Regions from separate parts of the Weissella thailandensis genome, predicted to be linked through region 3. Evidence: predicted binding sites of a transcription regulator. Region 3 holds the regulator's gene; each other region holds the start of a gene.
The links. Region 3 encodes Rex, which represses fermentation and respiration genes when NADH is low (regulators of the CRP and FNR family bind a similar motif). Its sites were predicted from a motif close to TTGTGAANTANTTCACAA; they were not measured.
Positions count from the first base shown of each region.

Region 1: FOL01_RS10325 (alpha-hydroxy-acid oxidizing protein) is a predicted target of Rex. The motif match lies at 5,619-5,636, and genes of this name have one in related genera.
Region 2: FOL01_RS05980 (zinc-dependent alcohol dehydrogenase family protein) is a predicted target of Rex. The motif match lies at 7,082-7,099, and genes of this name have one in related genera.

Region 1 covers NZ_CP014332.1:2,068,575-2,078,859, reverse strand. The annotation lists gene FOL01_RS10345 (homoserine dehydrogenase) at 1-969, shown strand, start outside; gene FOL01_RS11410 (LysR family transcriptional regulator substrate-binding protein) at 1,004-1,558, opposite strand; gene FOL01_RS11405 (LysR family transcriptional regulator) at 1,604-1,879, opposite strand; gene FOL01_RS10335 (PhzF family protein) at 2,029-2,889, shown strand; gene FOL01_RS10330 (formate/nitrite transporter family protein) at 3,484-4,344, opposite strand; gene FOL01_RS10325 (alpha-hydroxy-acid oxidizing protein) at 4,383-5,477, opposite strand; gene rlmH (23S rRNA (pseudouridine(1915)-N(3))-methyltransferase RlmH) at 5,722-6,201, opposite strand; gene FOL01_RS10315 (TrkH family potassium uptake protein) at 6,935-8,278, shown strand; gene FOL01_RS10310 (Cof-type HAD-IIB family hydrolase) at 8,331-9,152, shown strand; gene FOL01_RS10305 (ribonuclease H1 domain-containing protein) at 9,397-10,095, opposite strand; gene FOL01_RS10300 (GntR family transcriptional regulator) at 10,220-10,285, shown strand, end outside.
Region 2 covers NZ_CP014332.1:1,209,578-1,219,862, reverse strand. The annotation lists gene FOL01_RS06010 (glycoside hydrolase family 65 protein) at 1-1,459, shown strand, start outside; partial or broken gene pgmB (beta-phosphoglucomutase) at 1,465-2,141, shown strand; gene FOL01_RS06000 (amino acid permease) at 2,661-4,073, shown strand; gene FOL01_RS05995 (universal stress protein) at 4,091-4,519, shown strand; gene FOL01_RS05990 (flavocytochrome c) at 4,695-6,095, shown strand; gene FOL01_RS05985 (NADP-dependent (R)-specific alcohol dehydrogenase) at 6,170-6,928, opposite strand; gene FOL01_RS05980 (zinc-dependent alcohol dehydrogenase family protein) at 7,301-8,317, shown strand; gene FOL01_RS05975 (DUF6198 family protein) at 8,320-9,054, shown strand; gene FOL01_RS05970 (VOC family protein) at 9,072-9,455, shown strand; gene FOL01_RS05965 (ABC transporter permease/substrate binding protein) at 9,650-10,285, shown strand, end outside.
Region 3 covers NZ_CP014332.1:669,833-680,117, reverse strand. The annotation lists gene FOL01_RS03360 (peptide ABC transporter substrate-binding protein) at 1-1,010, opposite strand, end outside; gene FOL01_RS03355 (DUF3114 domain-containing protein) at 1,216-2,238, opposite strand; gene rbsR (ribose utilization transcriptional repressor RbsR) at 2,277-3,269, opposite strand; THF riboswitch at 3,435-3,527, shown strand; gene FOL01_RS03345 (folate family ECF transporter S component) at 3,566-4,105, shown strand; gene FOL01_RS03340 (hypothetical protein) at 4,330-4,644, opposite strand; gene FOL01_RS03335 (metal-dependent transcriptional regulator) at 4,834-5,490, shown strand; gene FOL01_RS03330 (redox-sensing transcriptional repressor Rex) at 5,755-6,390, opposite strand; gene FOL01_RS03325 (DEAD/DEAH box helicase) at 6,613-7,923, opposite strand; gene FOL01_RS03320 (Gfo/Idh/MocA family protein) at 7,952-8,944, opposite strand; gene rlmD (23S rRNA (uracil(1939)-C(5))-methyltransferase RlmD) at 9,169-10,285, opposite strand, start outside.

The DNA.
Region 1 (10,285 bases), 720 kb from region 3:
AATGTGGTTACGGCCATTAAGGACTTATTGGCTACTTATGGTAATGAACTAATTACGCACGCACAGGAAAATCATGTCAATCTCCTATACGAAGCAAGCGTGGCTGGTGGCATTCCTATTTTAAGAACCATCGCAACATCTTTTGCTGCTGATCAAATAACGTCAGTTGCAGGAATCATCAATGGCACAAGCAATTATATTTTGACACAAATGAGTGAAAATGAATTGACCTACAATGAAGCGCTACAACAGGCACAGGAGCTGGGACTTGCCGAAACAGATCCAACGAATGATGTCAGCGGCAAAGATGCAGGATACAAGATGGCCATCTTAACGCAATTTGCATTTGGTGTGACTGTTCCTTTGGAAAACATTTTTGTGACAGGAATTACGCAAATTACAAAGGCAGATATTTTACGGGCACAAAAAGGGGGATATGTTATTAAGCTGATTGGCCAGGCAAGGCCTGTGGATGATAAGTTATCGGTTTCTGTCGAACCAATGTTTGTCCGCAAAGATCACCCACTTGCAACAATAAAAAACGAAAATAATGCAGTTCTAGTGACAGGTTCATCTGTTGGTGAAGTCATGTTTTATGGCGCAGGTGCTGGCGAACTCCCTACTGCCAACAGTGTTTTGAATGACGTTCTTGCGACAGTGAAGGATTTGCAGTTACAGCAAACTGGTGCAAAGTTTAACAACTTTAGTCGAACAACTGATTTATTAGTGGCACAACAACAAAAGAATCATTATTTTTTAACACTGGTGTCAAAGGATGATTCACGCGTAACGATAACATCTAACCACCATAAACATCAGCAAACTCTTAGTAAACAAAAAAATGATTTGGCAACGGAGCTTAGTTACCAGACGAAACCGATTTCTGTGCAACAGTTTAGGACGATGGTTGCAAAATTGAAAGGTACAGAAAAGTTAACGATAACAGCAGCATATCCATTGTTAGATTGATTGGGATATGAAGGCTGCCATCTTTTTTCAGTTGTTACCCTAAATTGGCTTTATTAGCGAGTGTTTCTTGAATAAAGTACTGGCTGGCGATTGGGAGACGTTGTTTATTTTGATAAGCAATCGCCAGCTCACGGTTAATAACGGGAACAAATGGGCGTGTTACGATATTAAAAGGCATGCGCTGTAGTACCAGCTTAGCTAAAATGCTGACTCCTAGCCCTGCCTCTACCATGGTCATAATCGCATAATCATCATGGATGCGATATTTTATGTTGGGTGTCACACCAGCAGCTGCAAAAGCATTTAAGGGTTCGCTAAAGCCACCTTCTTCAATCAAAATTAGTGGATCATCTTTAATGGCGGTTAAACTTAATGGTTTCCCTGGATATGCTGCGAGTGGGTGATTTTTTGGTAAAACAGCTAACATCTCGCCATTTTTTATGGGAATAGTTTTGAAGTCTTTTGCCGTAGCGGGTGTTGTAAAACCGAAATCAATCGCATTTGTACGAATCCAGTCAGCGATTGAGTTGTAGTCACCTTGATAAAGTACAAATTCTACATTGGGGTATTTCGTTTTAAATTTTTTAATGAGATTGGGTAGTCAGTGCACGGTAATACTTGAAATTGTGCCAATTCAAATAACGCCAGTCTCTAATCCCCGTATCTCAGTTGCTTTTTCTTGGACAGCCTGATATTGGTGAATTGTCTGTTGGATCAGAGGATAAAGTTGTTGGCCCTCTAACGTTAGGGTCACAACTGTTCGAGAACGGTTTAGTAGTTTTATTGAAAGCTGATCTTCGAGTGAGGCAATGATTTGACTAACAGATGATTGTGTATAATCTAGTACCTCGGCAGCCTTAGTGAAACTACCAAGTTCGATAACTTTTTGTAAAATTAAAAATGAATTCATGACGCATTACTCTTTCTAATATGTAAATAAGAAATATTTGTTTTTCTAATTTTATAAACCAATATATACTAGACACAATTATTCAACAAGATTTGATTAAGAGATAACAAATCTTGTGTTCAAATATCTATAAGCAAGTGTGCAAAAGTATGTTAAATAGAATAACGCCCTTCAAACAAATCGATATTTTTACTCAGGTACCATTTAAAGGTAATCCAGTGGCCGTTGTATTAAATGGAGATAAACTTTCAACAACTGAAATGCAACAAATTGCAAACTGGATTCATTTGTCAGAAACAACATTTGTTTGTACGCCAACCAATTCACAAGCGGACTATCGGTTACGTATTTTTACACCACAAAATGAATTGCCGTTTGCAGGACATCCAACGATTGGATCAGCTTATGCAGTTTTAAAGTCAGGTTTAACACCGCAACATGGGCAGTATTTAGTTCAGGAATGTGATCAAGGATTGGTACGGATTGATATAACTGATGATGGTCTATTTTTAACCTTACCTCAACCCGAAAAAAGTCCGTTGCAAGCAGAACAAGTTAAGGCATTTAGCAAGGCATTAGGTGTATCCGCTAGTGAGATTCATTTAGCGGAAACAATTGATGTTGGTGCAGTTTGGTATACGTTGCAATTGTCTAGTGCTGAACAGGTGTTAGCTCTGCAGCCAGATATGAGTTTACTATCACAAGCAATTGCGGACGGCGTGACTGGTGTGACAGTCTTTGGTCAATATCCAGAAAATAGTCAGACAAATTTTGAAGTGCGATCATTTGCTCCCAATGAGGGTGCAGATGAGGATCCGGTTTGTGGTAGTGGCAATGGTTGTGTTGCTGCTATGGTTAGAGACCATCAGTTATTAAAGCCGTCAGAGTATGTGGCTAGTCAGGGAGTTTGTTTAGGGCGAGACGGCTATGTTAGTATCAAATTTTCTGATGATCAAATCTTATTAGGTGGATTTGCAGAAGTTTGTATTGATGGTCAACTATCTATCTAATTTGAGGAGGAATAAGAATGGTTATTATTCAACTATACGAGGAGAATGCAGTACACTTAGCGGGTATTGTTGATCTTGTTAACTATTCAGTATCCTTATCCAGATCGTCATTCTAGAGTTTATGTGAAAGAAAGTAGTTAAAGTTTATGATAAAAGGACAGCTATGCAGTCACTGAAAGTTCATTTCAGATGGCATAATAGCTGCCCTTTTTAGTTTTTAAATTGTGAAATTAAACGTGTGCTTCAGGATCTTCTTTACCACCGTAATTATACTCGTAAATCATATCTCCTGATTCAGTTACTTGCTGACCATCCTTTCCAAATGACAAGGTTCCCTTTGCAAAGTAACGTATATTAATACGCTAGTTATTGGTATTACACGTTCATTATAGTGACATGTTTGATAGCTACTCAACCAACAAAATCAGCTAAAAAGTTTGATATTGTGTTGCTGGCTTTACTGTTAAGCGAACACAAAGAATTTACTTTTTTCGGTAAATTCTTGCATAATAAACTCTTTTTAGAAGAATAATCCAATAACACAAAAAAGCATTGCAACTCACTGATTGCAATGCTTTTTATAGTTAATTTGTATTAGTCAACATATGATGTCTTGGTACGGTTCAACCAAGCATATGTCATTCCAATGATCAATGCACCACCGACATAGTTACCGATCAAGGCAAAGAATAGATTGTGTAGTATACTTCCAAGCGTCATACCAGCAATTGCACCGTTTGAAGCAAAGAAAGCTAATGAGAATGCTGGGAAGTTGGCGATAACGTGTTCGTATCCTAAGAAAGCAAAGATAAAGATAACGAAAATAATAGCCATAACTTTACCACCATCATCCTTCATACGTAAGTTGATCGTGAAGGCCGTGTTAACGATAACGTTAGCGAAAATAGCTTCGACGAAAATTTGAAGTGATGACTTACCCAGCTTACTAGCAATACCAGTAAATAGGTAATTACCAGCTGGCAAATCTTGGAATGGTCCGGTTAGGGAAACCATATAAGCAAATAGAATTCCACCGATTAAGTTAAATAGTAACGTGGTACCAAGAATCTTAGCTGCCTTAGAAACTTTCAACTTTTTACGATAAACACCAACGGTCATAAATAACATATTTGAGGTTCCAAGTTCAGCTCCCATGAAGATGATCATCACAAGTGACCAACTAAACATGAAAGCGAAAGTAAACTTTCCTGAACCAGGTGCTATTTTTTCAGCTTCTAGCGCTGTTCCGAATGCAGCAGCGGTTCCTAGTGTTAGGAATAAGGTTGCGAGCATTGCTCGTGCAGCATAGCGTGCATAACTATTGTTAAATAGCGCAACTTTATTCATTAAAGCTTCATCAATTTTTTGGAATAAAGGTGATTTCTCAGCAGGCGCTTCTTTGGCCTCTACGCTAGGAACATCAGCTTCATAACTTCTATCTTGTGGAATATCCATGTCTTCTCCTAAAGTGTTAATTTATTTTTTATTTTTAATTACCATGCGTCTCGCAAAGTGAATTTTCTAACGTCATCAATTGTTTGTGTACCTGCCAATTGCATAACGAGTGCTAGTTCATCCTTAAAGAAGTTGAAGACTTGTTCAACACCGGTAGCACCACCAAGTGCTAGACCGTAAATAGCAGGACGACCAATGGCAACCAAATCCGCACCAGAAGCTAGTGCCTTAAAGGCGTGTTGACCACGACGAATACCACTGTCAAAGACGACGGGTGCGCGGCCGTTAACGGCTTCGGCAACTGTTTCTAGTGATTCAAAGGCTGCAGGACCACCATCTAATTGACGACCACCATGGTTAGTGACCCAGATTCCACGAGCACCAGATTCTAGTGATCGGTAAGCATCCTCAGCACTTTGAACACCCTTAACATAAACAGGAATATCAGTATGGCTAGCAATATATTCCACATCACGTGGAGCTAACTTTTGCTTAGCAGACTTATACACAGCATCCATTGTTTGGCCAACCCCTGATTGATAGGCAGCCACAATTGGCATTGGTAGTGGGAACGTAAAGTGATTACGCTTGTCGGCTTCACGATTACCACCTAGTGTTGCATCAGCAGTCAAAACAATTGCTTTTGAACCATTGCGTTCTGCAGTTTCGATGATTTGATCGTTAATGCCGTTATCCTTACTCATGTAGAATTGGAACCATTGGTTAGTATCTTGACCACCAGCTTCACGAATGTCTTCTAATGTTGTTGATGCGAATGAAGAAGCAGTGAAGATTGAACCAAAGTTAGAAACCCCTTTTGCTGAGTACTTCTCACCTTCAACGTGAGCTAAACCGTGGGCGGCAACAGGTGCCATAATAATTGGTGCTGTTAAGTGCATGTCTTGGAAATCAACAGATGTATCGGGATCTTCAACATCTCGTAAGACACCAGGAACAATAACCTTCTTATCGAATGCCTTAACATTGTTCTTATATGTAATTAAATCGCCAGCACCACTCTGGATATAACCATAACCACCCTTTGGAATGACCTTTGCAGCGCCCTCTTCCAAATCGGTTGTATTAACAAAATCAATTTTTTGTTCACGTTCACTAGTAATGTACTCTGTCATAAGCATAAATCTCCTAATAATTAAATAAAATAGCAAACGGTGCAACCGCTTACATCAAACCTACAAGGAGTACATTACACTATTTAATTCCGAAATACAAGATTTAATATTAAAAACAATACCATTTATCATGCAAATACATTGTTTATTAAATCACATATGGGACGTTTAATAAAAATGAGTACATATCTTTCATTATGTTTATATATACAAAAATGAGGAGAGCATCCGTGATTTATATGACCTATTTATGATATGGCGTATGTGCATTAATCATAAAACTACGATAAATCTGTTCAGTTAATACAAGACGCATTAATTGATGAGGTAATGTGAAGCGCCCAAAACTGATTTGTGTATTGGCTCGTTTTAGTACTTCGGGTGATAATCCTAAGGAACCACCAATCACAAAAGTTAAATCTGACTTGCCTGTGGTCGTTAAATGATCAATTTCAACAGCCATTTCTTCACTAGAACGTTCGGTTCCCTTAATGGCTAATGCAAAAACGTATTCTTTATCTTTAATTTTATTAAGGATACGTTCACCTTCCTTAGACATGACTTGATCCATTTGCGCTTGAGATAATTGTTCGGGTGCTTTTTCATCAGGTACTTCAATAATTTCTACCTTAGCGAACTTATGCAAACGTTTTGTGTATTCTGCAATACCATCTTTCAGGTATTTTTCCTTTAATTTGCCAACGCCGATGATTTTTATATTCATTGTTCGTCTACCTTTCTAAAATAGTTTGTTATTTTTATCAATTGCTTTGTAAGATGTGGATAAATACTAAAATATATCGTAAAACACATGTTATCCACAAGTTAACCACAACCTCAAAAAAGCCCGCGAGCACTATTATAGCAAAGTATACGGCGATATTTGTGAAGATTTTAAGTCACTTATCCACTGTTGTGAATACTGGTTGTGGATAAGTTATAAAAAGTGATGATAACGGCATTTGTAAACGCTAAATTAGTGAAATTATACTCATCATAAATAAGTACAAAAAAAGTTATACACAATACAAGAAGTTGATGTTTAATTATTTTACAAAATATATGAGGAAAAGGCTAAGTTAACATTCGATATTTTCGCCTTTATTAGGAATAATAAACGACATATTTATCGATAAAACGTTTTAAAAGCGTATGATTTTTAAAAAATAACTGAAAGTTAGGTAAAAACCCATTAATTTTGCAAGGTTTAACCTAATTTTAAGATAAAATCCCGATTTAACGGACTTTTGCTTATTACAATTTGTTTTAACAGGTTATCCACATTTGCATATGTATTGATTTAATGGGCTTTCTCAACAATAAATCAGGAGTTATTAACAAGTTATCCACAGAAAGCGGTGGAATACGTGGACTTTTCTCCTAGTTGTCCACAAAAATCTGTGAAAAACTTTTGCGCTGCTCCTGTATAATATAAGGAAGTTGGGAGATACTTAATTATGAAAAAATTATTTAACAAATTGACGCCACCTCAGGTATTAACGTTTGGATTTTTGGCGATTATATTTGTTGGGGCTTTTATATTAAGGTTGCCTATTTCACAGCAAACTGGTGTACATGTTAATTTCCTTGATGCACTGTTTACTTCCGTGTCCGCTACGGCAATTACGGGACTGACTGTTGTGAATACGGCAGCAATGTGGTCAACCTTTGGCCAAGTTATCTTATTGATTATGATCGAGATCGGTGCGCTTGGGTTTATGACGTTTGCGGTCTTGCTATTTGCGATAACCGGCCAACGGTTAGATTTAAGAGCGCGGTTGATGGCGCAGCAAGCGCTAAATTTACGTAATTTAGCGGATGTTAAAAGTGTGTTATCGTACGTCTTCTCGCTATCAGCCATTATTCAGCTTGTTGGTGCGGTACTGATGCTACCTGACTTTGTACCCCGTTTTGGAATGACGAAAGGTATTTATCTGAGTGTTGCCTCGTCTATTTCGGCATTTGGAAATGCGGGATTTACATTCTTTGATCAACCAGTGACGTTTTTACAAAATGATCCGTATGTGTTGATCATTTGGATGTTATTAATTACTGCAGGTTCATTAGGTTTCCTAGTTTGGCGAGATTTATTACTCTTTTATAAGCAACGACGCGTTAGTCTACATACTAAGGTAGCTTTGCATGTATCTGGTTGGCTAATTGGGTTGAGTTTCGTCATGTTCTTATTCACGGAGAAATTCTTGGCGCCTTTAGCAGATACCTCATCGATTGGTCACCGTATTATTGATAGTCTGTTTTTGGCCGTTGCACCTCGTACGGCGGGTCTAGATGTTGTGCCGTTGACCAACGTTTCAACGGCCGGTATTATGATAATTACCCTATTAATGTTCGTTGGTGGAACGCCAGGCTCGACTTCTGGTGGTATTAAAACAACCACATTGGGTATTTTATGGATGCAAACATTAGCAGCATTACGCGGTCAAGAACAGGTTAACTTTGGTGGTCGGCGTTTTAGTCCAAAAGTTGTTATTAAAGCAATGATGTTAGTCGTTATTTCGATTGTTTTCGTCGCAATGGCTTCGCTTTTGCTGACAATCACTGAGACGATTCCAAAAGGTCAAGGTATGGAATATATTGTCTTTGAAGTTATTTCTGCTTTCTCAACAACAGGATTTTCGTTGGGATTGACCCCTCACTTGACGAGTTTCGGTAAATTTGTCATTATGATCGTCATGTTTATCGGTCGTGTTGGTCTGTATACCGTGATGTTTTCAGTCATGAATATCCGTGATAAGCCAAAAAGCTATCAATATCCGACTGAGGAAGTAATTATTGGCTAAAAGACATTAGATTGCGTAAACTATATAGGTAGAAAATGATAGGAGTTTAAGCATGTCAGAAATCAAGATGATTGCTTCGGATTTGGATAGCACCTTCTTTAATGATAAAAAACATTATCATAAAACCCATTTTGCAGAAGTTTTGGATAAGCTAACCGTACAAGGTGGTCATTTCATCATTGCGTCTGGTCGTGATGTTGATTCTGTTGACCCCCTTTTTAAGTCGTTTGCCGGCCGCTATGATTTGGTGGCCGATAACGGTGCTGTTGTTAGAACTGCGGATGGTGAACTACTACAAATGGTTGGTTTGCATGTGGCAGATGTGACGGATATTATGGCGGTTGTCAATGAAATGCCATTTGAACCATTGCATGGTGCGGTCTTTACCGGTGCTGAAACAACATTTATGTTACAATCACAAGCAAGTTTGAATCTATTGCATAAGGCAACAATGAAAAAAGTGCATGAAAATTTACAGTTCATTGATTTTGTAGATCAAATTCACGAACTTATTTTGAAAGTAACAATTACCTTTGAGACCGAGAAAACACAAGAGTTTATTGACTTAGCAAGATTACGTTTAGGTAGCCGTGCGCATGTCACCACATCCGGTTATGGATCGGTAGATATCGTGGCGCCAAATATTAATAAGGCAAATGGTCTACAAGTGCTAGCTAGTCATTATGGATTGAAATTAGATGAGAATTTGGTAGCTTTTGGTGATGGATTAAATGATGCTGAAATGTTGAAGGCAGCCGCCTATCCCTTTGCTATGATTAATGGTGATGAATCACTAAAGGCCTTTTATCCGTTAGCTGTTGATGATAATAATCATGACGGTGTCTTAAAAACGGTAGATACTCTGATCAAATAACAATAATAAAAAACCAGCCTAGATAATTTATATCAGGCTGGTTTTTTATTATGTATAAATATGCACTTAGAGAATTGGCGAACATTACCACAATAAACAACTTTATTAACCTCGTTAATAATTTGTTCCCCTGCATCGGAACGCTTGTGAAAATAATGATGCAACAACTAACCAAATCATTGTGAAAAATGTTACAATGGGCAGAAAATAAAAAGACTCGTTTGGCACGAATCTTTAAGTTGAATTATGATAATTGGTCCATCGCATCATTTAATAACTGGTCAACTGTGATATTACCATGACTGGTAGCATGACCTTTAACCCAAATAAATGATAAACGCGGTGCAATTGGCTGAATGAGCGTATAGATTTGTTGCCAGGCTTTAAGATTGGCAATTTCACCAGAGCTTTTGCGCCAGCCATTAGCTACCCAGTTATACATCCAATTGGTAACAGTATCTAGCACATATTTAGAATCACTAACAATTGTGATCGGTGCTGATACTTTAGCGGCTTGTAATAGGGCGTTAATCAGTGCGAGCATCTCCATCTCATTGTTGGTGCGACCCCAATCCGCGCCATTATCAGTGAATACAGGCTCGTTGAGGTTAGAACCACGATAGATTGCGATAGCCCAGCCAGCTTTATCGGTTGCTTTGACGTGACCACCAGCAACATTGCCAGTGTTGCGACTACCACCATCAGTAAAGATATAATACTGATTAGGATCAGCGCGAAATGTACCATTGTAAGCAGTGGTGTATTGACGTGACATATCATTTTTCGCTGAAACCTGGCTATCAAACCATGCCTGAGCCGCAGATTTGGTAGTAAACCCTTTAAATTTTGGGGCTGGTTTTGTTTGTGTGTAAGCTTTGACCTCTGACCAAGGCTTGGTGTAGAGACCTTCGTATTGATTACCAACAATAGCATATGTTTTCATTATAAATCGTCCTTAATCATGAAGTTATTGCCTCTAATAATAACGTATTTTTCCTTTGTTTGCCAAGTTGACAGGGTTCTTTGTTTCAGTGTAGTATAACAGTGCAACACTGAAAGGAGCCAATATGGAATTTAGTTCAAATCAACCCATATATTTACAGGTAGCAACTTGGTTGGAACAACAGATTCTT
Region 2 (10,285 bases), 540 kb from region 3:
AGCAGATATCATCCTAGATAGTGATGCTCCTGATTTGCAACGAATGATTCGAATGAATGTTTTTCATCTTCGACAATCAGCACAGCACTACGCTAATCAGTACCTAGATGCTTCTGTCGGTTCACGTGGTCTAACTGGTGAAGGTTACCGAGGTCATATTTTTTGGGATGAAATTTTTGTTGTCCCTTATCTAGCAGCTAATGATCCGCAGACTGCTAAGGATATTTTGAAATATCGTATTAATCGTTTAGAGGGTGCCCAAGCCAATGCCAAGATTGATGGTGAAAGTGGTGCCATGTATCCTTGGCAATCTGGAATGACTGGTGATGAACAAGCGCAAGTTATTCATTTAAATACGGTTAATAATGAGTGGGATCCTGATAATTCAAGGCTCCAACGTCATGTATCCTTAGCGATTGTTTATAATTTATGGATATATGTGCAGTTAACAGGTGATGAAAGCATTCTTCAGGATGGTGGCCTCGATGTCGTTGTTGAGACTTCAAAGTTCTGGTTAAACAAAGTGACTCTAGGAGATGACGGCCATTATCACTTAGCAGGTGTGATGGGACCAGATGAATTCCATGAAGCTTATCCAAATGCTGATACTGGTGGCATCACCGATAATGCTTATACAAATTTGATGTTAACTTGGGCATTGAATTGGCTACAAGAACTTAGTCAACACGAAAATTTGCCAGCCATTGATGACGTATTGCTAGAAAAAGCACAAGATGTCTCAACCCGGTTATCATTAGAAATTAGCGATGCAGGTATCATTGCCCAATATGCTGGTTATTTTGATTTGAAAACAGTCGATTTTGAGGCATATCGACAAAAATATGACGATATTCATCGAATTGATCGTTTGATGAAAGCGGAAGGATTATCACCGGATGATTACCAGGTTGCCAAACAGACCGATAATTTGATGACGTTGTATAACTTAGGTGCAAATCACTTTGTAAAACTAGTTAATCAGCTTGGGTATACTCTGCCAACAGATTGGTTACAGAAAAATACTGATTATTATCTAGCCCGAACGGTTCATGGTTCAACGACTTCACGACCTGTTTTTGCTGGTATTGATATTACATTAGGTAATAAAGAAAAGGCATTAGAATATTTAAAGACGGCTATTGGTTCAGATTATTATGATATTCAAGGTGGTACAACGGCAGAAGGTATTCATATTGGTGTCATGGGCGAAACACTGGAAGTCATTCAAAATGAATTTGGAGGGGTTTCATTGCGAGACGGTCATATTGTCATCAATCCAAGTTTACCTAATGGTTGGCGTAGGCTGTCATTTAAGCAAAAGTTCCGTGGTGTTTTAATTTCGTTAGATATTTATCCTAATTACGTGAAAGTCGTAGCTGATAAGGATATTACGGTAACTATTTACAATAAGACTATTAATTTACATGCCAATGAGGAACAACAAGTTTCAGGAGGTTAACACAAATGAGTGAATTTGATGTAATTAAAGGATTTGCTTTTGATATGGATGGTGTTTTAGCTGACACAGCTCGTTTTCATACCATTGCCTGGCGTAAAATTGCGGATGAAGTAGGGACAACTTGGACCAAAGAGTTAGAAGAGGGTCTCAAAGGTATTGATCGCATGGGAAGTTTGGCGTTGATCATATCAGCTGGAGGACATGACGATGAATATGATCAATCAGCACGTGAGGCATTAGCTGAGAAAAAGAATACCAATTATCGTGAATTAATTTCCACATTGACACCCGATGATATTTTACCAGGTATGCAGCAATTCTTAGATGAATTAAAGCAGCAAGCTATCAACTGAGCGTTGCTTCAGCTTCCAAAAATGCGCCATTTATTATTGAACGGCTTGGTTTGGCTGATTACTTTGAGGCGGTTGTGGATCCGGCATCAGTGGCTGCTGGTAAGCCCGATCCAGCTATCTTTGCAGCAGCGGCTAAGGTTTTAAACTTAGAACCTGAACAGGTTATTGGGTTAGAAGATTCCGCAGCTGGTATTCAGAGTATTAATGGTGCTGGCGAAATTAGTGTTGGGATTGGGGATGCAAATGTTTTAGTCGAAGCCGATGTGAACTTTGACAAAACAGATGATGTGACATTAAATGCAATAAAAGTAGCTTTGGATAGCAAATAAAAAAATTAAAAAGTGGCTAATTTTGGTTAACAATCAAAATTAGCCACTTTTAGTTTGGCAAAGTTTAATTTACTTAGTATGGTAGGAAAATTTCCCTAACACAATAATTATATACATTTTTAGGGCTGATTTGTCTCAAATTCGTTAGGTTATCTGACATACGTTTCGATTTTTCTAATCTTTTTCTAATTTAATATTTGCCGTATTTTGGTTCCAACATGTTTTTCACGAAAGATAGTTGCAAGTTTTAAAATTTATTTGACGATATTATCTTGTTTCTATTTGGCATACTCATAGATTTGATAATATTTCTAATTGCATTAAATTAAATGCTATATACATTCAATAAGCCTTTAATTAAGCAATTTTTCATAAGAAAGCGGTTTCGTTAAAATAATGAAAATACGCAAATTTGTCATGAAAGCATCACTTTATTTGATTGATCGATGGTGCTTTTTATTTACAAATATTTTCCGTGGTGATAGAATCATTAAAATCAAATGAGAAAGGAAAAGAATTATGTCATCATTATTTCGAAAGAAAGATATTAATAGACTAACGGAAAATGCTTCGCCGTTAAAAAGAACCTTACATACTTGGGATCTGACCTTTTTAGGGATTGGAGCCATCATTGGTACAGGAATCTTTGTTTTAACTGGTAAAGGAGCTTTGACCGCTGGTCCAGCTTTGTCTGTATCGTTTTTAATTGCTGCTATCTGTTGTGGTTTTGCTGGTTTATGTTACGCTGAATTTGCCTCAATGGCGCCCGTAGCTGGTTCTGCCTATACTTATTCATATATTGCATTTGGTGAAATTATTGCGTTTATTATGGGGTGGGATTTGATACTTGAGTACGCCCTCGGAGCTGCAACGGTTTCAGTTGGATGGTCTGGGTACTTTGTTAATCTATTAGATAATATGGGTATCCATATACCAACGGCTCTAACTGCTGCTGCCGGAACGACGCCGGGTGTTCAGACCTTTTTTAATCTGCCAGCGTTTGTTATTGTTTTAATCATTACATGGATTATTTCGGTGGGGATTACGCAAACCAAGCGAGTTAATGATACGATGGTCATCATTAAGTTAGCAGTGATTGTTTTATTCGTTGTCTGCACGGTTTGGTTCATCAAACCTGAAAACTGGCAGCCGTTTAGTCCATTCGGTCTTTATTCGCATACTGACGGGGTGGCAACCGGAATTATTCCCGCAGCATCGATTGTTTTCTTCTCATTTATCGGTTTTGATTCAGTTTCTTCAAGTGCTGAGGAAACGGTTAATCCTAGCAAGACGTTACCAAGAGGTATTCTATATTCACTACTAATTTCAACAGTCCTTTACATTATCATGACATTAATTATGACGGGTGTTGTGAAGTACACTGTATTTTCAAAATATTTGAATGCTCCTATTTTGGCTATTTTGGCCAAGACAGGGCAAACATGGCTATCAATTATTGTTAGCTTGGGAGCTATTCTCGGTATGACAACTGTTATTTTGGTTCAGCTTTATGGGCAATCACGTATCAGTTATTCAATGGCGCGAGATGGTCTTTTCCCAGAATTCTTTGGTCACGTTGATGAAAAACACCAAACACCGTTTAAAGGAACGTGGTTCTTTGGTATTATCACTGCTTTAGCTGGTGGATTCATTAACTTAAATATTTTGTCAGAATTGGTCAACATTGGAACATTAACAGCATTTATCTTAGTATCTGCAGGTATTATGATTATGCGTCGTACAAAGCCTAACTTACATCGAGGTTTTAAGGCTCCTTGGGTGCCAGTCACACCGGTCATTGCCATTGTCTTTTGTGTTGTTTTGATTGCTGGTTTGAATTGGGAAACATGGTTGCGTTTCCTCGTTTGGTTGGCTCTTGGAATGGTGCTATACTTTGGTTATGGTAAACGTCATGCTGACACAAAGTTTTAAAAGCAAGGAGAAAACAAATGACCTATAAAAGTATTTTAGTTGGCTTAGATGGTTCTGACCAAGCAAAGCGTGCCTTTGCAACGGGGCTTTCCTTAGCAAAAGTTTTGTCTGCTGACCTGCATCTTGCATGGGTGGTTAGTCGTGATCGTGGCATGGATGCATCGTTTGGTGTTAACGAAGATTTTTATCAAGATATGGCAGAACGGGTTGATCAAAAAATGACGCCATATATTAAAAAGGCGCGAGAAGAAGGCGTTGAAGTTGTTGGTCATACTGTCGTTGGTAATATTAAAATGGTATTAACGAAAGATTTGCCTGAAGAAAATAATATTGACTTGATTATCGTCGGTAAGACAGGTGCTAATGCCCTTGAAAAGATGCTGCAAGGATCACATAGTGGTTATATCGTTGGCCATTCTAATTGTGATGTCTTAGTCGTTGAGTAATAGATGAAATGAACAGTTTTAAATGAAGTAGAGGTTGGAACAAAAGTAGATGCTCCAACCTCTACCTTTTTTATTATTGTAAAACGATTAACTATTATTTGAGGGTTAAAACTAACAGATAGGTGTGCTATTATTTGTGAAACATATAATTAAGTCTTGAGGTGGGAGTAAAGTAATGGCAAAATTTGTTTTTCCAGTAACAAATATTAACGATTTAAAAGAGAGCTATGATTTAATCGTGGTTGGTTCAGGGGCAGCAGGTATGACGGCAGCAATTCAGGCACAAGAATTAGGTTTGCATGTTGCTATTTTTGAAAAACTAAATACTTTGGGTGGTAATTCTAATCGTGCATCAACTGGTATGAATGCTACGGAAACTGTGGTGCAATTGGCAAATCATGTGATTGATGACCAGGACAGTTTCTATGAAGATACATGGCAAGGTGGTGGCAAAACTAATGATCAAGAATTGTTATCATATTTTGTGACTCATTCTGAATCAGCAATCAATTGGTTAGAAAAACACGATATTCATTTAACAGATTTAACAGCCACTGGTGGCATGTCACAAAAAAGAGCTCATCGACCCGATAATAAGTCAGCTGTTGGAAGTTACTTGGTGAAAGGTCTACAAAAACAATTATTGACTAAAAAAATACCTTTGTTTTCAGAAACGACGGCTATTAAGATTATGAAACAAGGCGAACAGGTGATTGGTTTAAAAATTAATAACCGTGAGATTGGTGAAAAAACTATTGCAACTAAAGCTGTTTTAATTGCAACCGGAGGCTTTTCACAAAATAAAAACATGTTGAAGGAATATGCCCCTGAATTATTACAGTTGAAAACCACCAACCACCCAGGGGCTACAGGTGATGGCATGAAGTTAGCTGTTGCGGCAGGCGCAACGTTGGTTGATATGCATAAAATTCAAGTGCATCCAACGGTACAACAAGATACGAATCATGTTTATTTGATTGGTGAGGGTGTGCGTGGTGAAGGCGCTATTTTGGTAAATCAAACCGGGCAACGATTTGTTAATGAAATGACGACACGTGACAAAGTAACAGCTGCTATTGATAACTTACAAGAAGACGGGGCGACACTGGTTTTTGATCAAGGTATTCGAGACGCATTTCCAGCGATTAACTTTTATGATGCGGTTGGACTTGTGATGACGGCTGAAAACTTAACGGATTTGGCTAAGAAGGCGCACTTGGATAGTGAGAAATTGGTCGCCACTGTTGCGAAGTGGAATGATAGCCAGGTAAAGGGAATCGATGCAGACTTTGGGCGTGAAACTGCCATGGCACGTAGCTTGGCTTTACCACCTTATTATGCGATTCATATCAAACCAGCGATTCATTACACAATGGGGGGCATTAAAATAAATAAATTGACAGAAACCCTTAACGAAACTGGTGATAAGGTTAGTGGATTATATGCCGCTGGTGAGGTTGCCGGCGGATTGCACGGAGATAATCGTATTGGTGGTAATTCAATTGCTGAAGCCGTTATTTTTGGACGGCAAGCTGGTAAACAAGTAGCAAAATATATAGATGAAATGAACGAGTAAGACAAAAATATCGGGGTCAGAACAAAAGGTATTGTTTTGACCCCGATATTTATTTTTATTTTTTAAGATGAATGCTATTGAGCGGTATAACCACCATCAACAACGAATTCTGATCCTGTCGCAAACTTTGATTCATTTGAAGCTAAGAACACACACATATAAGCAATGTCGTCTGGATCTCCCAAATGTCCCATTGGTGTCTTAGAACGTTGTGACATGATTTCAACCATCCCATCGGCGTTCTCAACCATTGGTGTTTTGATATATCCTGGGTGAACTGAGTTGATGCGAATATCATAATCTTTCAGTGCACAGTCAACAGCTGCTGACTTAGACATTAGTCGAACGGCTCCCTTTGAGGCGTTATAAGCACCTAGATTAGAATCACCAACAAATCCTTCAATTGATGACATATTTATAATAGATGCACCAAGATCTTTATTTTTCATGCGTTGGATAGCTAGGCGAGTACCAAAGAAGACACCATCCAAGTTAACAGACATGACCTTGCGCCATTCTTCAGTTGTCGTATTCTCAATACTATTATCCACGGCAATACCAGCATTATTAACTAATGTTGAAACAGGTCCAAATGCTTTTTCGGTTTGATCAAATAAATCTACCCAACCATCTTCATCAGATGAATCATGTTGAATGAAACGAATAACGTCGGGTGTACCAATCTTTTTTGCAGCATCTTCCCCAACTTGCGCACGACGACCAGTGATAACGACTTTAGCACTTTCTTGCACGAATCTATTGGCAATCGACCAACCAATTCCTACAGAACCACCAGTAACAATTGCAACTTTACCTTTCAAACGCTCGCTCATTTTTAAATACCCCAAAGTTTTTATAATATGTGTATATGTGAATTATATCACAAAAATGATGCGTTTAAAGGATTTTTTGTTAAATGTTTTTTGTAAAAAGGGGTTATTATCCACTTATTTTCGGATGTCATACGATTTTTCGAGCCTTTTTAATTGTTCATAAAATCACTATTTATTTTTTTAATCATAGAGAGTATACTAAAAAACCGTAAGCGGTTATGTAAAGACTTAACCGATATATATATTGTGTAAATGTTAAGTTTTTTTGTTAAATATAACTAATATGTATTTACAAAAAGAAGGCTTGCGACTATTCGCGTAAACGTTTACAATATTGGCGAGGGTTATTTTTTATATAAAGGAGATTTTATCATGGAAGCACTTGTTTTAACTGGCAAGAAAGAGTTGAACGTTAAGGACATTGATCGTCCAGAGGTTTTGCCTAATGAAGTATTGGTTCATACGGCATTTGCCGGTATTTGTGGAACTGATCATGCATTATATGCAGGATTACCCGGGTCTGCAGATGCTGTGCCACCAATCGTGTTAGGACATGAGAATTCGGGAGTCGTTGCAGAAGTTGGGGATGCAGTCACTAATGTTAAAGTAGGGGACCGGGTGACCGTTGATCCTAATATTTATTGTGGACAATGCAAGTACTGTCGAACAGGCCGTCCCGAATTATGTGAGAACTTATCAGCAGTTGGTGTCACTCGTGATGGTGGCTTTGAAGAATATTTCACAGCTCCTGCATCAGTTGTATATCCAATTCCAGATAACGTATCGTTGAAATCAGCTTCTGTTGTAGAGCCAATTTCATGTGCAGTACACGGTATTAAGTTATTAAAGTTATCACCATACCAAAAGGCATTAGTTATTGGGGATGGCTTCATGGGTGAACTATTTGTTCAAATCTTACAAGCTTATGGTATTCACCAAGTGGATTTGGCCGGTATTGTTGATGAAAAATTGACCATGAATAAATCAAAGTTTGGGGTTAAAAACACATTTAATACTAATAATGGTGATCAAATTCCTGCGGAAGAATACGATGTTGTTATTGAAGCAGTTGGTATGCCACAAACACAGGAAGAAGCCATTGCGTCAGCTGCTCGTGGTGCCCAAGTACTGATGTTTGGGGTAGGTGGTCCAGATGCAACATTTGAAATGAACACTTATGAAATTTTCCAAAAGCAATTAACAATTCAAGGATCATTTATCAACCCAAATAGTTTTGAAGATTCACTAGCATTGCTATCATCAGGAAAGCTGAATGTTGAAGCCTTAATGTCACATGAGCTCGATTACAAGACCGTTGATGATTTCGTTAATGGTAAATTGGGCGTTGTATCAAAGGCAGTTGTTAAAGTTGGCGGTGAAGAGGCATAAAAATGGAAAATGTGGGGGATAAAAAGGCGCAGAGAAGCCTATCTATGAGTTCTTCAATTGCTTATTTTATAATTTCCCTAATCTTTAACTCTTTTGGGAATGTGTTGACCTTAGTCACATCAGCTCATGTTCATCCATCTTTTCTTGGATCAGCTTATTGGACAGCTGGTGAAGCTAATTTAGGTAATGCAATTTTAGGGGACAACTCATTAGCATTGTTTTGGGCGTTTTTAGTCTTAGGTATGTTGGTTTCATTTTTAAATGCCTTACTAATGAAGCAACTTGATTGGAAACGAATCTTTGGTAATTTTATTTTCATGTTGCCGTTCTCAATCTTCATTCAATGGTTTTCTAATATTTTTAACCAAATCATGCCAGATGCAACGACATTGCCAATGGTTATTTTGTACACATTGATCAATTTTATTGGGGTTGGCTTTATTGCCACGGCAATCTCGATTTATCAACGAGTAAACTTAGTGTTGCATCCTGCTGATGACTTGATGCAAATTCTACGATTTAAATATTTCAAGGGGTCAGCATTTAAAGCAATGTGGGCATCTTATATCCCACCAACCATCTTTGCATTGATTGCATTTATTATTACTTTCCCTTCACTTTATAATTTTGGGATTGGAACATTATTTGCCTTTCTTTTCCAGGGTGGTATAACAGGCCTTGCTGATCGTTATGTATTTCGAAATCTAAAACATCAAGCAGTTGATGTGGGTAACTAAATTTAAAGGAGTTAAAGATGGCTTTTGCGGATTATTATTCAGGCTTACAACATGTTGGTATTCCAGCTTCATCATTGCAAGCATCAGAACGCTTTTGGGAAAAACTAGGATTTGAAAAAGTTGGAGATTTCCCGGCTGGTAATGTTATTTTTATGCAACGTGAGAACCTGGTGATTGAAACTTGGACTGGTGATGAAATAGTTGGCAAGCCGGGTGCAATCAATCATATTTCGATGGATACTTCAAACGCTGATGCTGCATTTATTGCTGCCAAGGATGAAGGATTATCATTGCTTAGTGATGAAGTACAAAAACTGCCATTCTGGGATAAAGGTATTAAATTTTTTAATGTACAAGGACCAGATGGGGTAATCGTTGAATTTTGTGAAATAGTCAAATAGTAAGAATATTTTTGAAAAAGGTCGGGACATGATGTTCCGGCCTTTATTTTTGAAAAACAGGTGTCCAGAAAAACATTAATATGAAATTAAAAAATATTATATTTGACTAAAGTGACAACTTTATGTTTATAATTAAGTTGTCACTTTTTAAAGGAGCTTGATTTTTACTAAACAAGCAGGAGGAGAAGTATAATATGTTTGTTTTAGCAAATTTAATACCAAAAATACCATTTGGTCCTTGGGTCGATAGTGGTGTTGATTGGTTAACAAAGCATTTAAGCGGATTATTTGATGCTATTCAAAATGGTGGAAATGTCGTGATGGATACCATGACTAATGCATTAACGGGTATTCCAACTTGGTTATTCATCATCGGATTGACCATTTTTACTGCTTTAATGTTTGGTAAAAAGTGGGGGTTCCCACTCTTCACGTTTATTGGATTGATAATTGTTGAGAACCAAGACTTGTGGTCAAACATGATGAACACATTTACGTTGGTTTTGATGGCAAGTTTGATTTCAGTTATTATTGGTGTGCCATTAGGTATTTGGATGGCTAAGAATGACGTTGTTAATAAAATCGTGCAACCGATTTTGGACTTTATGCAGACAATGCCAGCGTTCGTTTATTTGATTCCTGCGGTAGCCTTTTTTGGAATTGGTGTGGTACCAGGTGTATTTGCGTCGGTTATCTTCGCGTTACCACCAACAGTTCGAATGGCGAATTTAGGAATTCGTCAAGTGCCAACTGATTTAGTTGAAGCAGCTGACTCTTTTGGGTCAACGGGTACGCAGAAGTTATTTAAAATTGAATTACCATTAGCTAAG
Region 3 (10,285 bases):
GTGTATGTTGTTGCTGGCGTGGCTGATCCTGTCACAATTTTATTTGACAGTGCCTTACGATCAATTGCATAAGAAACAGCCTGACGTATCTTAGTATTTTTAAACTCAGGCACCTTTTCTTGGTTCATTTGCAAGGATTCTACTGAACCAGTTTTAATTTTTGTATATCCTTGTTTATGTTTTGAAGCCTGCACTTGATCTGGAGAAAGTGTTGTAAAATCAAGCTTCTTTCCCTGATATAAGTTATACCCAGTATTCTGATCTTTAATGGTACGAACGGTAATTTTTTTCGTTTTTACCTTATCTGCATCATAATATTTATCATTTTTCACATACGCATATCTATTGTTTGACCCTGTCCATCCTTTAAGTTTATAAGGACCCGCTGATAGATAGTTTGCAGCAGAAGTACCAAATTTGTCACCTTTTTTCTCCACAAATTTTTGATTTTGCGGAAAGAAGACTTCCATTGGAAGTTCTTGTATAAAATATGAAGCTGGCGATTCCAACGTGACTTGCAACGTATAATCATCTACTGCCTCTATACCTAATTCAGAAGGATCCTTGTCACCTTTTTCAATCGCTTCACCGTTTTTAACAACCTCTAACAAGTAAGCATATTCTGCTGCCGTTTTCGGAGTAATTGATCGTTGCCAGCCGTAAACAAAGTCTTTAGCCGTTAGGTCATCCCCATTTTCCCACTCCAAATCATGACGTAAATGAAAGGTATAAGTTAATCCATCATCTGACTTTTCATAACTTTTTGCAGCTTCGTTTTCAATTTTATTTTCTTGACCAAACTGTACTAATGGCAAGCTAGTGGCACCAATCGCATTTCCCGAAACGGTCGCTGTAGATTTAGCTGGATCCATCGTTGGCAAAGCTGCCCCTTCTGACCAATGAATCGTCTTACCCGTAGATGATGCTGATGCTGAAGTTGCTGGTATGATAATACTGCCTAACATCGTCGCTGAAGCAGCCATAGCTGCAAACTTCCCCAATTTTCTCATATTCTCAAATTACCCCTTTTGTAAATCACCTTAATTACTTGATCATCATCTACACTATAATTATTTTATGCAAAAATCAAGTGATTTATTTATTTTTATTCATTATTTTGGATTGTTTTTTATTTAAATAAATATATATACAAAAAAGCAGCTGAATTTATAAAAACTCAGCTGCTTATCGTTAAAATTTCTAACTTATAATTCTTTAAAATTGTTTTTTCGCATAATTACGTAAATCTGATTCAAGACCCGCGTAACGATTAGCAGGCTTTACATCTAATGACTGGTGGATCGGACCACCAGCATTTGCATAATTGGTTGATTCCGTATTGGCAATCATCTGTAGTTCAGCTAATGAATAATCATCTGGTACTTCTGAAAAAGCAAGTACACCATATTCATCAATCGTCTGATGAGCTTCTAATGCCTCCCACATCGATACCAAGTGACCTTGATTATTAAAAATCAATTCTAGATGATACCCTGGTAATGCCATCTTGACATTATCCTGCTTAGCAACCCCACGATTATGAAAGGCAACATTAGGATACGACACCGGTGTGCCAGTCAACTGTAAGGTTTCCTCAGCAACATCTTCTTGACGCCAGTCATTACGTAAAATAAAATCCACAATTGGCTTGCTAAGATAGTATCGCAATTGATTGTCCATGATCGTACTTAATTGTCGACTAGTTTCATACTTTGAACGAATACCATTCCAAGCATGATGCTTTAGTCGTACCATATAGGCAACTTGTTTAACAAATTCAAAATAGTCTTGCACCTCATCAATCGTTTCGAGATGCAAATAATACAAGTCAACGTCCTTAATCTTGTCTTTTGAGTCCCAGTCACCTAACCGTGACATTCTCACAAAATTAGTCGGACTAACCGTCATACCTAGCAATTTGTATATCACTTCCAGGCGATCAGCTGCTGGTACACCGCCACGATGAAATCCAGCTGTAAACATGGTCGTAAAAAGCGATGAACCAATTCGATGTGCTTCGCCCCACTTTTCCGATAAAATTTGATTCATTGTTTGGTCGTTCAATTGCTCATTATTGACAATATCATCAACATAAGCAGCGATTGACTTTGGCACCCAACCATCATTCATAAGATGTGTTACTTGGGTTGATAAAGCTGCTGACATAATGGTCTGGCGCTTATAGACTCCTATCGGTGACTTTATTAGTTCGCGTGTTCGTTTGAACAATCCTGTCATTATAAAATGACCTCCTTGTTACACTTACCTTACCATATCTATGATAGTGGTGCAGTTGATTCTCTAACAATTAATTTCGTATCAAATGCAGCCACTTGTCGTTCGGTATCAGGATGATTAATACGTGCCACCACCGTTTTCATGGCCGCTTCAGCAATTAACCATAGTGGCTGTTCAACAGTCGTTAATGCAGGTCTGAAAAACTCAGCATAGTCAGTATCGTCATAGCCAATAACTGACATATCATTAGGTACCTGAATACCATGTGCATTAAGTCCAGCAATTAAGCCGATAGCAAGTTCGTCATTTAATGCGAACGCTGCAGTAGCTTGTGTAATCGAAACGGCCATTGCAGCTGCGCGACCAGCATGCTTTGTCAAATTGCGTGTTGCAACTTCACTCACTTTCGCCCCTGCAGCCAACATCGTCTCTTTAAATGCTGCTGTTCGATATTGCAAGTTGTCAGTATAAACTTGATTTCCTAACAGCACAACGTGTTTATGACCGAGAGCTAACAGATGTTCAGCCACCAGGTGACCACCCATTTTATCAGAAGCAAAAACAGCATCTGCATCAACTAATCCGTCATGATTCTCAAGAACCACTAAGGCTATGCCGCGCTTTTTCAAACTACTAGCAATAGCAACAGGTTGTGCCAATTGACCTGCCATAATAATACCATGAACACCTGAATTAACCAATATTTCAATGGTTTGATCAGCCTGACCAGCTCCTGCCGTCATAATTGATAATGAGACGTTATCAGGAATATTTTCTTGCATGTGTTGCACTAAATCACCAAAAAACGGATTACGTAAACTCGGTACGACGACACCAATTAGTATCTTAGCCCCTTGTTTTAAACTACGGGCACTTGCATTTGGTACATAGCCAATTTCATCACGGGCCGCCAAGACTTTCGCTTTTGTTTTTTCAGAAAAACGGGCTCCTTTGCCATTTAATACTTGTGATACTGTCGCGATTGATACACCCGCTAAACTAGCAACATCTCTAATTGAAACTTTTCCCATATCCGGCCCCTTTGTAGACAGTCCTCATTTTTATATCCATGAATTACCCTTATTAAAACATTTTACCAACTTTTTAAACATTTTAAACCCTTGACGTTTGTTTTGCTTTTTAGAAATTCATTTTACTTTTAAATTCTTTGCAGTATAATATAACTTTGTTAGATGCACAGGGTAGATTAAGATGCGTTAAGTGCCATGGAAACGGAATGTGAGCCATGGACGAAGGATTACCGCGATGTCTTGATCACATTCACTGTAATAAGTGAAACCCTCCAAAAAAAAGGAGGTGTTTTCAAATGAAAACATTAGAATATGGTTTACCACGTTTACGTACAAAACAATTGGCTATGCTGGGCATTTTAATCGCCCTACATTTAGTCATCAGTCGCTTCTCATTAGGGACTGCCACACTTAAAGTTGGTTTTACTTTTTTAATTGTCGGTATGATTGCGAAATGGTATGGTCCTGCCTGGGGAATGCTAGTTGCGATTTTTACTGATGTGATTAGTAGCTTACTCAATGGTTACGGTTATTTTTGGGGATTTACCCTATCTGCTGTCTTAGCAGCTGCTATTTACGGTTTTTCCTTCTATAAGCAACAAACGTTATCTTGGCTTCGAATCATCATAACAGTAAGTATTGTTCTTGTAGTCGTCAACGTCCTATGCAATACATTATGGGTCGTGATAATTGGTAATATTCATAATAATGAAACTATTATGTCTTTGTTATGGGTACGAGTGATTAAACAACTTGTCTTTTTACCTATCCAAAGTATTTTGTTATATTTTTTGCTTAACAATCAAACAATTGAGCAGCTACACCAAAAAATATAAAACATTTACATTAGTTTAAGGAATGACAAATAAAAAACGTTTATAATTAGAATTTATAAAGTTATGATTAATGTATTTTAAGCATAAAGGGGGTTGGGACAAATAAATGTCCCAACCCCCTTTGAACTCAGGCCCCACTACTTTATAGTACCGGGCTGTAATATTCATAATTATCCATCCAAATGACTAATTATAGAAATTAGAAAATAGTTTTTAACCTATTATTAGTAACTTCGATGAACACGCAAACTGACCTCCTGACAGGCAGCCTCAAATGAACTGGCAAACTTATTGCGGACATCCGGTGTGGCAAATTTTAATTTTGTTTCCGAATAAACATTACCACAACCGATTCTGTAGACACAACTATCATATACCTGACCAACAAAAACTTCTTGCTGGCAATCAACCGTAGACTCTAGTAATTCAACTAGTTGATGAACAGTCTGCTCAGAAATGTCACGTGAGCTTTGCAATAATTGCCGAATGACGGCACATCCAACTAACTTGTTCTCTTGGCGCACTTTTGTTTCCTGCATAATCTAGCCTCCAAAACTTGTTACTGACTGTTGTCAGTTGCTAATTTAATTTTCCATAATTATGATAACCTATCCTAAATGTTTTATCAAACATATTATTTTTTTACCTGCGAAAAAAACACAATCATTTTTTCCGTGATATAATTAACAACATTAACTATTACACAACAAACGAGGAATTTTTACATTATGCCTGAATCTATTTCTAAAACCCAGTACTTACAAACTATCCTAGAGTTAAGTGTCGGCGATGAATCAACAAAAATTTCAAATAACCAGATTGCTGAACATTTAAATGTCACCCCTTCATCAGTTTCTAACATGTTAGCAAAACTCCAAGAAGCTGGTGAAGTCGATGTAGTCCCTTACTATGGGGTTACTTTAACAAAACCTGGTCGTGCAACCGCCCTTCGTTTGATCCGATCACACCGTTTAATCGAAACATTTGGCGCAATGAAGCTTGGCTTATCAATTTCAGAAGCGCATTCGAATGCTGACAATCTAGATCATGATGCAAACGATCAATTTATTAACGCGCTAGATAAATATTTAGGATTCCCAGAATTAAGTCCTCATGGGCTTGTCATTCCCGATATTGAGCACCACTACCATCCAAAATCATTACGAGCATTACGTGAAGCTAACGATAATGAAACTGTTACTATTAACAGTTTCACTGAAGACTTAGAGTTATTACAATATACCGAGACTTTACAACTAGACCTAAACAGCACGTGGACAATTAAAGAGCGTCTACCTTTTGACGGTCCATTAGTATTGGTTTCTGGTGATAGAAAGCTCCAAGTTACACAACATGCTGCAGACTTCATTTATATTAACGATTAATATTAGAGCGAGACAAAAGTTGGTTTGAAGCCGGTGTGTAACGTGGTTTGCGATATTTTTGACCGGAGCACAGCGAAGGACAGGAATATCGTAAATGGCGTTACATTGAGGCTTCAGACTTTTGGAACGCGTTTATGCAAAGCGAGACAAAAGTTGGTTTGAAGCCAGCCTATAATTAACAAATTTTAAGAGAAAAAGGGGTTACGACTAAAAACTGTCGTAACCCCATCTTTATTTACAATTAATTATAATTTGGGTAAAAACCTACTTTTCACCAAAATTATTTATAAAATACAAAAGCGTTTGTAGCTCATTAGTTAAGTCAACGTTCTGAACACGAATTGACTTTGGTACATCCAAACGCAATGGCGTGAAATTCAAAATACCACGCACACCTGCAGTTGCTAAACGCTTAGCCACATCCTGCGCAACATCAGCAGGTACAGTTACAATCGCAACATCAATGCGCTGATCCGTAATTTGTTTCTCTAAATCATCTAGACTGTACACTGGAATTCCTGACTGAATGGTATTAACAATATCAGGATTAACATCAAATGCTGCTGCAATGCGTGCGTTTGAGCTTTGATGGAAATTGAAATTCAACAAAGCTTGACCTAAGTTTCCTACTCCAACTAACGCAACAGAAGCTAACGTATCTTGATTAAGAATTTCACCAAAGAACGTCATCAAGGCTTCGACATCATAACCGTATCCACGCTTACCTAATGCGCCAAAGTAAGAAAAATCACGTCGAATTGTTGCCGCATCAAACTTTACTGCATCAGATAATTCATTTGATGAAACGCGGACAGTCCCAGAGTCTAACAACAGTTTTAAGTAGCGATAGTAAATTGGCAATCGCTTTGCCGTTGCTCTAGGAATATCATGTTCAACCATTTATTTCGACCTCTTTTTCAAAATTTACCTATTTTCACAATCTATCTCAAATATTGTGAATCTCTCATTACCTATAATCATACCATATGCAGCGCTTTTTGTGAATGAAATAACAATTTTTTATTCACAAACAGACAACTTGTGAAAACGTTTCCGAAATAGTGGATTGACCATAAAAAAAAGAACGAAATACTTGATTTTATTTCGCTCTCAACATACTTATTAATTATGCTTTGGCTTACCTTTATTTTTACGATGCTTACGCTTGGCGCGCTTTTCTTTAGCAAAACGTTCTTGGCGTGAAACACTATCGGTAGTTGCAACTTTCTTTTTTCTAGGCTGGTCAACCTTTGGTGACTTTGATTTCGGACGAGCCACATGCGTCTCATCTTGATTTTTATGAGCCGCTTTTTTTGTAACTAGCGCTTTTTCGGTAACTGGCGCTTTCTCTGTCTTTGGTAACCCTTTACCACCAGAGATGGCCTGAATATCAACAGCAACCATTTTCTTCAAATCACGAAAATCATGATCATTACCGAAAGAAATTACGGTACCAACTTTCCCCATACGCCCAGTTCTACCGGCACGATGTGTGTAAGTCTCCCCATCACGTGGTAAGTCGAAATTTATTACTGCTGGCAAATCGGGAATATCAAGTCCTCTTGCCGCAACATCAGTAGTTAACAAAAACTTTGCTTTACCCTGACGGAAGTTCGTGAGTGATTTTGCCCTTGTAGTACTTGAATCACCACGCGCCAAAGTCGCCATGGCTACATGTTCATGCGCCAAAAAACTAGCAGTTATCTTTAATTGCTTCGTTGTATTAAAGAATACAATGGCTTGGAAGCGCTTTTCTGCTGCTAATTGACGTAATCTTTTTTGCCGTTGATCACGTGCCGTTAACCAAAACTCATGCTTAATTGCTGTTGGAATGGCAAACTGTCGTTGATCAATCCGTAAAAATTCACGATTAAATAGACCACTAGCAGTTGACTGATCAACTTCAGTCGCACCAAATAACGCAACTTGTACGTCATCATCATCAATCGCATCCCAAATAGTATCAATTTGGTTTGCTGTGTCATCGCGCAACAACTCGTCAGCTTCATCTAAAATTAACGTTCTTAGTCTTTTTAATTTTAGTTTACCATTATTAATCAACTCACTGACCCGGCCCGGCGTTCCAATCAAAATTTCTGGATGCTTTTTTAAGCGATCCAATTGATGTTTGATATTGGCCCCACCAGTTAGTGACAACACTTTCAATGACAGTACGTTCGCCCAATCACGGACAACCCGTGTTGTTTGCATGGCTAATTCTTGTGATGGCGCTAATATTAATAATTGTTCGCCATCTTCAGGCACCAATTTAGGTAACAGTGGCCAGGTAAAGGCCAGTGTTTTTCCTGTTCCTGTTGGTGCAAGTGCATCAATTGATTGACCATTTGCCAAGGGTTCAGCAACAGCTGATTGAATTGGCGTTAGCGTGGTGAATCCAACACTTGTTAAACGTTCTTCAAAACGGGAATCCATTTTATCTCCTTCGTATTATGTTTCATTATTATTTATCAGCAGGAAATACAATCCCAGCATCTTGACGTAAATCAAATAGTACCTGGTTTACGGTTTTACTTAAGGCTAATAATTCTTGATAGTCTTCCGCTGTATCGACTGGGTTTGTCATCATATCAGCAAATTTAACCGCTTCAGTAGTCATCGGATTTGCCAATGGTTCCTGACTTAATTGATGGGCAGCACCTTCGTCATCATAATAAGTTACATCAAGTACTTCGGCTATATCACCAATCACCAGGGTATCACGTCGACCTAGAATTTCAGATGGTAAATGACTATTAGATCCCTTACCAAACTCGATCGTCACATCAAAATCATCATAACGTAGAATAGCGATACCGCGGCCATCAGCACCATTACGTAATGGTGTCGCAAAATAATGACTTTGTTTTGGTGCACCAAATAGTTTAATAGCAGCATAGATTGGGTACACACCCAAGTCTGTCAAAGCCCCCGCACTAAAGCGACGACTTAGTACATTGGGTTCGTTACCCGCTAGATAGTCATCAAAACGAGATGAATACTTTTCATAAACAAAAGTTGCCCCAGCAATTTTTTCCATTTGGGCCACTTGCTGTTCAATAACTTTAAAATTAGCCTGCTGGATATGACGGGCTGCCTCAAATAAACGTACATTGGGATGATCATGTAGTAGCTCTAAAATTGCAGCATACTCCGTTGGGTTAGAAAAAGCAGTTTTTTCCACAATCACATGAATATCATGGCTTATGGCTGCTTTAACCTGTTCAAAGTGCACACTATTAGGTGATGCAATGTAAACAACATTGATACCACTATTATAGAAAGCTTCTAAATCAGTATAAACATCATCAACATTAAATGGTTGAGCAAATTGCTTACCAGTATCTTCATGACGTGAATATACTGCCTTTAGCACATATTGACCTGATTCGTGAGCCGCTTGTACGAATTGCTTTGTAATCCAATTGGTGCCAATGATTCCAAGTTTGTATGCCATAATTAGTCTCCCTTGTGTATTACTTATACGTTTAGTTAGTATTAATTATATCATCATCAACAATAAAATTAGCTATCTCTCAGCTGATAAATTATTCTAAAATAAATTTGGCACACATTTATGCAGTAAAATGTCTGACTGATAATTGATACATTTTAAGCATAAAACAGGCTGTGACATTCTTTTGCCTCAGCCTGCTCTTCATTCATGCTTTTAAATAATAATTAATCACGCTCAAGTACAGTTACTGACTCGATATGCGTTGTTTGTGGGAATTGGTCAACTGGTTGCACATCCCCTTTAATCGTGTAGCCATTTTCTTCGAATTGCACAATATCACGTACTAATGTTGCTGGATTACAACTAATGTACACAATTTTCTTTGGTGCCATCGCCGAAGCTGCATCAATTAACTCAGGCGTCAATCCCTTACGTGGCGGATCCACAAAGATAACATCTGGTTGTAGACCATCTTGTTGCCATGCAACCATCTTTTCTTCGGCCTTACCTAATTCAAATTTAACATTATGAACATTGTTTAAATCTGCATTACGCTTAGCATCATCAATAGCTGCTGGCACAACTTCCACACCAAGTACTGACTTTACCTTATCAGCAATCGTTAATGAAATCGTTCCAATACCTGAGTAAGCATCAATAACGGTTTCATTACCTGTTAACTCAGCTTTATCAGCTGCTAACTTATAAAGCACTTCGGTTGTTTGTGGATTAACTTGATAGAATGAATTTGGTCCAATCGCAAAAGTCTTATCAAACAAAGTATCCTTAATCACTTTGTTTCCCCACAATACATGGTTAACATCACCCAAAATAACATTGGTCTTATCTTGGTTTATATTTTGAATAATTGAAGTCACTTCTGGTAGTGCTTCTTTAATTTGTGGAATGATAATATTTGCACCAGGAATACGCTTTGAACGTGTCACTAGCACAACCATCATCTCGTGTGAATAATAACCACGACGAACCATAATATTACGAATAACACCCTTATGATGAACTTCATCATAAGCTGCAATATGGAACTTTCGTAAAATATCACGAATAATAACAATGGCTTTGTCAATTTCGGGATCTTGAATATAAAAATCCTCGATTGGCATCAACCGATGTGAACCACGGCGGAAGAATCCAGTCGTTAATTGTCCCTTAATTTCACGAGCTGGAATTTGTGCTTTGTTACGGTAACCCGTTGGATTTTCCATACCAATAGTAGGTGCCACATTAACATCAACATGTTGCTTATTGAATAATTCGGCAATCTGTTGTTGCTTGAACTTCAATTGTGCATCATATTTTAGGTGTGCTAATGGTGCAATA